2 regions of the Nostoc sp. LEGE 12454 genome follow, and region 2 is predicted to be linked to the other one. Evidence: riboswitches for the same ligand, from Rfam matches in the RefSeq annotation. Region 2 holds a riboswitch; the other holds the start of a gene.
The links. Region 2 has a riboswitch for cobalamin ahead of cobG (precorrin-3B synthase). Riboswitches for the same ligand answer to the same signal wherever they lie in the genome.
Positions count from the first base shown of each region.

Region 1: linked by a shared signal. The riboswitch ahead of AC1F2U_RS23320 (DUF1636 domain-containing protein) and the one ahead of cobG (precorrin-3B synthase) in region 2 are both predicted to bind cobalamin.

Region 1 is NZ_JBWQXL010000026.1:37,401-41,210, forward strand. Features, by position in the region: tRNA gene AC1F2U_RS23300 (tRNA-His) at 136-208, opposite strand; gene AC1F2U_RS23305 (DUF4359 domain-containing protein) at 333-716, shown strand; gene AC1F2U_RS23310 (sirohydrochlorin chelatase) at 860-1,585, shown strand; gene cobA (uroporphyrinogen-III C-methyltransferase) at 1,582-2,361, shown strand; cobalamin riboswitch at 2,411-2,582, shown strand; gene AC1F2U_RS23320 (DUF1636 domain-containing protein) at 2,605-3,024, shown strand; gene AC1F2U_RS23325 (cobalt-precorrin-6A reductase) at 3,021-3,761, shown strand.
Region 2 is NZ_JBWQXL010000015.1:139,009-142,818, reverse strand. Features, by position in the region: gene AC1F2U_RS17940 (LLM class flavin-dependent oxidoreductase) at 1-1,351, shown strand, start outside; adenosylcobalamin-variant (AdoCbl-variant) riboswitch at 1,647-1,730, shown strand; gene cobG (precorrin-3B synthase) at 1,702-3,300, shown strand; gene AC1F2U_RS17930 (precorrin-8X methylmutase) at 3,349-3,810, shown strand, end outside.

The DNA.
Region 1 (3,810 bases), on a different contig from region 2:
AATTATAGTAGGCTTGCAATCCTTGCAAGTCATAAAGCTATGAGATGACAGATTGTTGTAAAGTGATGCTTATAATTGTTCGCACCATACAATCCACCTTTAATAGGAGTATAGCTATGAATATGAAATTACCAGGGCGAACGATGGGAATTGAACCCACGAATGGTGGTACCACAAACCACTGCCTTAACCACTTGGCTACGCTCGCCATTCAACAATTTTGATTATAGCAACAATTTGGCAAGCGATCAAGAGTTTTTCTTCAAGGAACGGACTTAGTTGATTTAGAGTCTCCAGAATCTAACAATTACAATGAATTTTACTTGGCAAATATGAAACCATTGACCATCATCGCGTATACTGGAGCAGCAGTAGGACTCGCCGCCCTGGGTGTGACAATGGCGAAAACCAATCCCAGTCAGGTTGAATATGAAGAATATGCAGTTCAACGGCTGACAAAATACTTAAAAACCGATGTATGTAAAAAAACTACGAATATTATTGAAAATTTAATCCGTTTTAATTGTGATAAGTTAGTTGACTCGGCTAACCCACAAATCCAAGAAATTATTGCCAAGACCACAGAAAGGCAAGATTTCGTGATTTTTAGCATTTACCGTACAGATTTAAAAATAAACTCTTGGATACCTTCGTACAAATTTGAAACGGTAGGAGCTTTCGATCAATTTTATACTTACACTGCCGAAAAACAATAAGGTAAGGAGTAGGGGGAGAATATAAAAGTGATTAAGTATACTTGTATTTAGTAATTAATAATAGTTTCAATAATTACCAGAGTACTTATTATCCCCAGCTTAATCTTAAATAAGAATAGTAACTAAGAATTCAAGCTTTACCGATGTCATCTGCCTATCTACTACTATCTCACGGAAGCCGCGACCCGCGCCCAGAAATTGCTATGCAGCAACTAGCTAGGCTGATATGTCAGAAATTCTCAAGCGAACATTTGGTTGGCATCGCTGCTTTAGAAATGAGTCCTCAGCCTTTACACGAGCAGATTCAACAATTTGCTAAAAGCGCTTTTGGCGATTACTCACTGTCTCAAAATGAAAATCGCCTCAAAATTGTACCGCTATTTCTGCTGCCGGGAGTCCATGTGATGACAGACATTCCCGCCGAAGTAGCACTCGCACAACAGGCTGCTGGTCAAGATATGATGATTGAGTTGCAACCATACTTAGGCTCTCACCCGAATTTAGAGAAATTGCTGACAAAGCAAATAGCTGCTATGAAAGCAGAAGCATGGATTCTCTTAGCTCATGGTAGCCGTCGCCCAGGTTCGCAAGAAACTGTGGAAGCAATGGCGGCGAGTTTGGGAGCCGTGAGCGCTTATTGGGCTGGGCCTCCTAGTTTAGAATCACGAGTGAAAGAGTTAGTAACTGCTGGTTATCGAGAAATTGCAATCTTGCCATACTTTTTATTCGCTGGTGCAATAACCGATGCGATCGCTACCTCAATAGAGGAGCTAAAATTACAATTTTCTGCGGTGAATTTCCAACTGGCAGAGCCACTGGGAGCAAGTGCAGAATTAGCCGAGCTAATTTGGGATTTAACAGAGAAATGAACCGCACAGAAAAACAGGAGAACAAGTATTTGGGAAAGGTTTATTTAGTAGGTGCGGGGCCAGGAGATCCAGGATTAATTACCCTGAAGGCAAAAGGTTTGTTGGAATGTGCAGATGTAGTCATCTATGATGCCTTGGTGAGTCCGGCAATTTTGGCAATGATTAATCCCCAAGCCGAGCAAATTAATGCTGGTAAACGTGCGGGGAGACATTCGTTGTTGCAATCAGAAACAACTCAATTGCTGATTGAGAAAGCACAAGATAGTGCAATTGTAGTGCGGCTCAAGGGCGGCGATCCGTTTATTTTTGGTCGCGGTGGCGAAGAGATGGAAGAATTAGTCAAAGCTGGAATATCAACGGAAGTTGTGCCAGGTATCACTTCGGGAATTGCAGCAGCAGCATACTCAGGTATTCCTTTGACGCATCGGCTGTATAGTTCATCAGTCACATTTGTAACTGGTCATGAAGTGGCGGGTAAGTATAGACCGATAGTGAATTGGAGTGCGATCGCTCACGGTTCCGAAACCATTGTAATTTATATGGGAATTCACAATCTGCCTTATATTGTGGAAGAATTAATTACAGCTGGGTTGAATTTAGAAACGCCGATTGCTTTGGTGCGCTGGGGTACGCGCCCAGAACAAGAAGAATTAATTGGGACATTGGAGACAATTGTCACACAGGTAGAGGAAACTGGATTTAGTGCGCCTGCGATCGCAGTTATTGGGCAAGTAGTGAAGATGCACAGTATTTTATCTGGCTGTCGTCCAGTTTGATGGTTGGCAAAAAGCTTATTGTTTCGTATTTTACGATAACCCTAGTGTACGATCGATAAGGTGATTCGGTTCTGGTGGGAGTCAGCCACCAGAGGTAACGGGGAAAGTTCGGTGCAAATCCGGCGCTGTCCCGCAACTGTGAACCAATGTGAGATTCAGAAACTAAATCGAAAATCTCAAATTGAGTGAGTCAGGATGCCCGCCGAAATAGATTTATTAGTTTCACATATCTGCGAGGTACAGATGACTACGACTGTAAATATTTCCCCAACCAGCCCAATGGAAGTTGCCGAACATACTTTATTTGTTTGCAAAACCTGTGCTAGTGTTTGGCAAAATGGAAAACGTTTAGGTGAAAGTGGTGGTGAAAAACTTTTACACCAACTTCAGCAGCTGGCACAAGATTGGGAGTTACGAGATCGATTCCCAATTCAGGAAGTTGAATGCATGAGTGCTTGTAATCGTTCTTGTGTAGTTGCCTTTAGTGCCAAAGGCAAATTAACATATTTATTTGGTGATTTAGCTGTTGATGGCAGTGCCTCTGCTGTGCTGGAATGTGCTAGCCAATACTATGCCAAAGCAGATGGTTTGCTGCCTTGGTCAGAGCGTCCAGAAGCAATGAAGAAGGGCATTTTAGCAAAGATTCCACCTTTATCTAAATGATCCGCGTTTTGATTTTGGGTGGGACGGGTGATGCAGCAGAATTAGCTGCCAAAGTTACGACTATCCAAGGGTTAGAAGTAATCACCTCTCTAGCTGGACGCACCCGCGAACCGTCAGTACCGCTGGGCGATTTGCGGGTTGGAGGCTTTGGGGGTGTGGCTGGATTGGCTAGCTATCTGCGAGTCATGCAAATCGACTTATTAATTGATGCAACCCATCCTTTTGCTAGTCAGATTTCCTTCAATGCGGCAGATGCAGCAACGGAAGTTAGAGTACCCCGTTTGATGTTAATCCGTCCGCCTTGGGAAAAAGAAAGTAGCGATCGCTGGATTGAAGTTGATAGTGTTGCAGCCGCAGCAATAGCCCTGCAAAATCAGTCACAGCGGGTATTTTTGACAGTTGGCAGGCAAGAACTGGCTGCTTTTGCTCATTTGGAGAAAATTTGGTTTTTGATGCGGATGATTGACCCTCCTGGCGAAGATGCTTTAGTACCGCCGGGGATGGTATTGTGCGATCGCGGGCCTTTTACCCTCAATAATGAAAGACAAATTCTGATTGAGAATAACATTGATACCATCGTCAGCAAAAATAGCGGTGGCGATGCGACAAAGCCCAAGATGATTGCCGCGCGAGAACTGGGCGTAAAGGTTGTGATGGTAAATCGTCCAGCCATACCGCCAGGGGAGCAGGTTAATAATGTTGATGCTGCTTTGGCGTGGTTATCAGCTCGCTGCTAGGTAAATAGCCAAGATCGATCGTACAATCTTTCCTAATTTCCGTATAATA
Region 2 (3,810 bases):
TCAACTTAGACTAGGTGCATTCTTGCCCAGCACTGGCCATCACGTAGCGTCATGGCGACACCCCGAAGCGCAAGCTAATGCTGGTTTAAGCTTTCAGCATTATAAAAGGCTGGCACAGACGGCAGAACGCGGCAAATTTGACATGATCTTCTTTGCAGACGGGGTGGCTGTGCGCGACCGTAATCAAAGCGCCGACCTTTTGAGCCGAAATGGGAAACTCGTCCACTTTGAACCTCTCACCCTGTTGTCGGCTTTATCTGTAGTAACGGAAAACATCGGTTTGACGGCGACAGTATCGACTACATACAACGAGCCTTATCACCTCGCCCGCAAGTTTGCATCATTAGATTATCTTAGCGGTGGCCGTGCCGGTTGGAATCTCGTAACTTCAGCTACTGAAGCTGAAGCGCTGAACTTCAATCGGGAAAACCACATGGAGCATACCCTACGTTATCAGCGTGCCAAAGAGTTTGTGGATGTTGTCACGAAACTCTGGGATAGTTGGGAGGACGATGCCTTCTTACATGATAAGGAATCGGGTATTTACTTCGATCCAAATAAACTGCACGTTCCCAACCACAAAGGCGAACATTTTTCAGTGCGTGGGCCGCTAAATGTGGCGCGTCCCATCCAGGGTTATCCGGTGATTATTCAAGCTGGATCTTCCGAGGATGGTAAGGATCTGGCTGCACAAACGGCGGAGGTAATTTTTACTGCCCAGCAGACCTTGGCAGAAGCTCAGGCATTCTATGCAGATGTGAAGGGGAGACTGGCTCAATACGGGCGATCGCCTGACCATCTGAAGATTATGCCAGGTATATTCCCAGTTATCGGCAAAACCGAGCAAGAAGCTAAGGACAGATTCGATCAAATTCAGGAGTTGATCGATCCGGTGGTCGGCTTAAATTTGCTTGGCTCAATGATTGGTGGATTTGATCTATCCGACTATCCATTGGACGGGCCGTTGCCGGAGCTACCAGAGACTAACGGCGGTAAAAGCCGTCAGCAACTTTTGACTGACCTGGCTCGTAGAGAGAATTTAACGATTCGACAACTGTATTTGTCGATAGCTGGAGCGCGTGGGCATCGTCAAATTCTAGGCACACCAGAACAAATTGCCGATCAGCTAGAAGATTGGTTTGTCAATGGCGGGGCAGATGGCTTTAATATTATGCCACCTTGGTTGCCGGGAGGATTGGATGAGTTTGTAGACTTGGTAATTCCGGAATTGCAACGTCGCGGTCTGTTCCGTACAGAGTATGAAGCACGAACCCTGCGCGAAAATCTTGGTTTACCTCGTCCAGTAAATCAGTTTAACAAAGTTGCTATTCCTGAAGCGGCGATCGCCTAATTTTTTCTAAAGCAAGTTTTGCAGCAAAAAGGCTCAAGCATTCCTGCCTGAGCCATGACTAAATTCAATTTGTTGAGATAAGCAGGGGGCAGGAGGCAGGAGGCAGGAGGGAAGAGAGTTTTAGCCTAGTTAATTTTTCTTCACATAGTTTGGTTTTATTGTGCCGACTTACCTGTATCTTTCGATCGGCAGTGAATAAGCTCAGTTAAAATTTATCGCAATAGTAATGTAAGATAATTATCTGGATGATGTCTGGTTGAAATCTATAACCTAAACAAAATCTAAATTACTAAAGCTGGGAGTTGGGAAACTCCGGTGAAATTCCGGGACTGTGCCGCAGCTGTGATGGGATGACCCAAGTCAGAATGCCAACTCTCAGGATGTCCTCAAGACACACTCACCGTCTACTCCCTGCGTTGCACGGGGAAGGAGTTCTAAGTTTGGTTTCTGGATTTGCCACTTGTCCTGGCTTGTTTTATCCTACTCCCGCCGCAGATGGTATATTATCTCGCGTTAGAATACCAGGTGGAATTATTAGTAGTCAGCAGTGCCGTGCGATCGCAGATATAGCAGAACAGCACGGTGGCGGCTATATAGATGTGACTAACCGAGCTAACCTGCAAGTTCGTGAAATCCGCACGGGGATAAATGCTGAGGTTCTAAAGTACCTACAAAATATGGGATTGGGTTCTGACAATACTGTTGTAGACCAAATCCGCAATATTATGACCAGTCCAACTGCTGGTATCGATCCGCAAGAATTAATCGACACTCGCCCTTTTGTCCAAGGTTGGGATGATTATATTGCAGCACATCCGGCGCTTTCGGGACTGTCGGCAAAATTTAGCGTTTGCTTTGATGGTGGTGGGATAATTCAGGTGTGCGATCGCTTGAATGATATCGCCTTTGCAGCTGTCTTAGTTAACGATAATGTTTATTTTCGCCTCTATCTCAGTGTCGGCGAGAAGGGTCAATCGCCCAGCGATACGGGAATTTTGTTACCACCAGAGGACTGTTTGCCCGTCTTAGCAGCTTTAGCGGATGTCTATCTAGCTTATAGTCATACTACGAGTAAGCGGCGGCTGCGTCTGAGAGAGTTATTGAATACTTTGGGTTGTGAAAATTATCTCCAAGAAGTTGAGCAGCGTTTGCCTTTTTCTCTTTTGTACAGTGAAATAAGAAAATACCTACTCCCTCAGCAAGGCAAGGGAGAGAAATATCAGCATATTGGCATCCATCCCCAACGTCAGCAAGGCTTATTTTACATTGGTGTCGTCTTGCCCCTTGGCCGATTGGAGAGTAGACAGATGCGGGGTTTAGCAGATTTAGCAGCAAAATACGGTAGTGGAACTCTCAGGCTAACTCCTTGGCAAAATTTGCTCCTTACAGATATTCCTCAGCAATGGGTTGCTGATGTCCAAAGTGAAATTGCTTTATTAGGATTAGATTCCTCTGCAACCAATATTAAGGGTGGATTAGTTGCCTGTTCTGGAAAAAAGGGTTGCGCCGCTTCTGCCACTGACACTAAAAGTCATGCATTGGCATTGGCAGAGTATCTTCAAACTCGCGTTACTCTCGATTACCCAGTTAATATCCACTTCACTGGCTGCGAAAAATCTTGTGCCCAGCACAGCAAAAGTGATATTACTCTCCTCGGTGTCAGCATTGAAGCTGAAAATAGAACTGTGGAAGGCTATCACGTTTATGTTGGTGACAGCAATCAGAAATTCGGACGCGAACTATATCAATATGTAACTTTTGCCGAACTACCTGCATTAATAGAGCGGATGCTATATGTATATAAAATTCAACGCTTAAATTCTGATGAGTCCTTTGGAGAATTTGCTAATCGATTTGCACTGGAACAATTACAGCAATTATTTAATATAATCCCTCAATCAATTGCGAACAACAAGATTGCCACCTTTTTAGAGAAGTCGGCAATCTGAGCCTGTTGATTTTTATATGTCAATCCCAAATTTAAAATCCCAAATTTAATGCCCGACTATATCCGAGATGCCAACGAAATTTACCGTAATTCCTTTGCAATCATCCGGTCAGAAGCAAACCTAGATGTGCTGCCACCAGATGTAGAAAAAGTTGCTGTGCGTCTAATTCATGCCTGTGGAATGACGGATATTGTCACTGACTTGGGATATTCACCAACAGCAGTGCAATCCGCAAGGGCAGCACTGGCAAATGGAGCGCCAATTCTGTGCGATTGCCGAATGGTTGCCGATGGCGTTACCAGACGGCGGTTGTCTGCAAACAATCAAGTTATCTGTACCCTCAACGAACCAGAAGTGCCAGAACTTGCGCAGCGTATGGGTACTACAAGGTCGGCGGCAGCTCTAGAATTATGGCGATCGCACCTAGAAGGCTCAGTCATTGCAATTGGCAATGCGCCCACCGCCCTGTTCCGACTGTTAGAAATGCTCGATGCAGGAGCGCCCAAACCT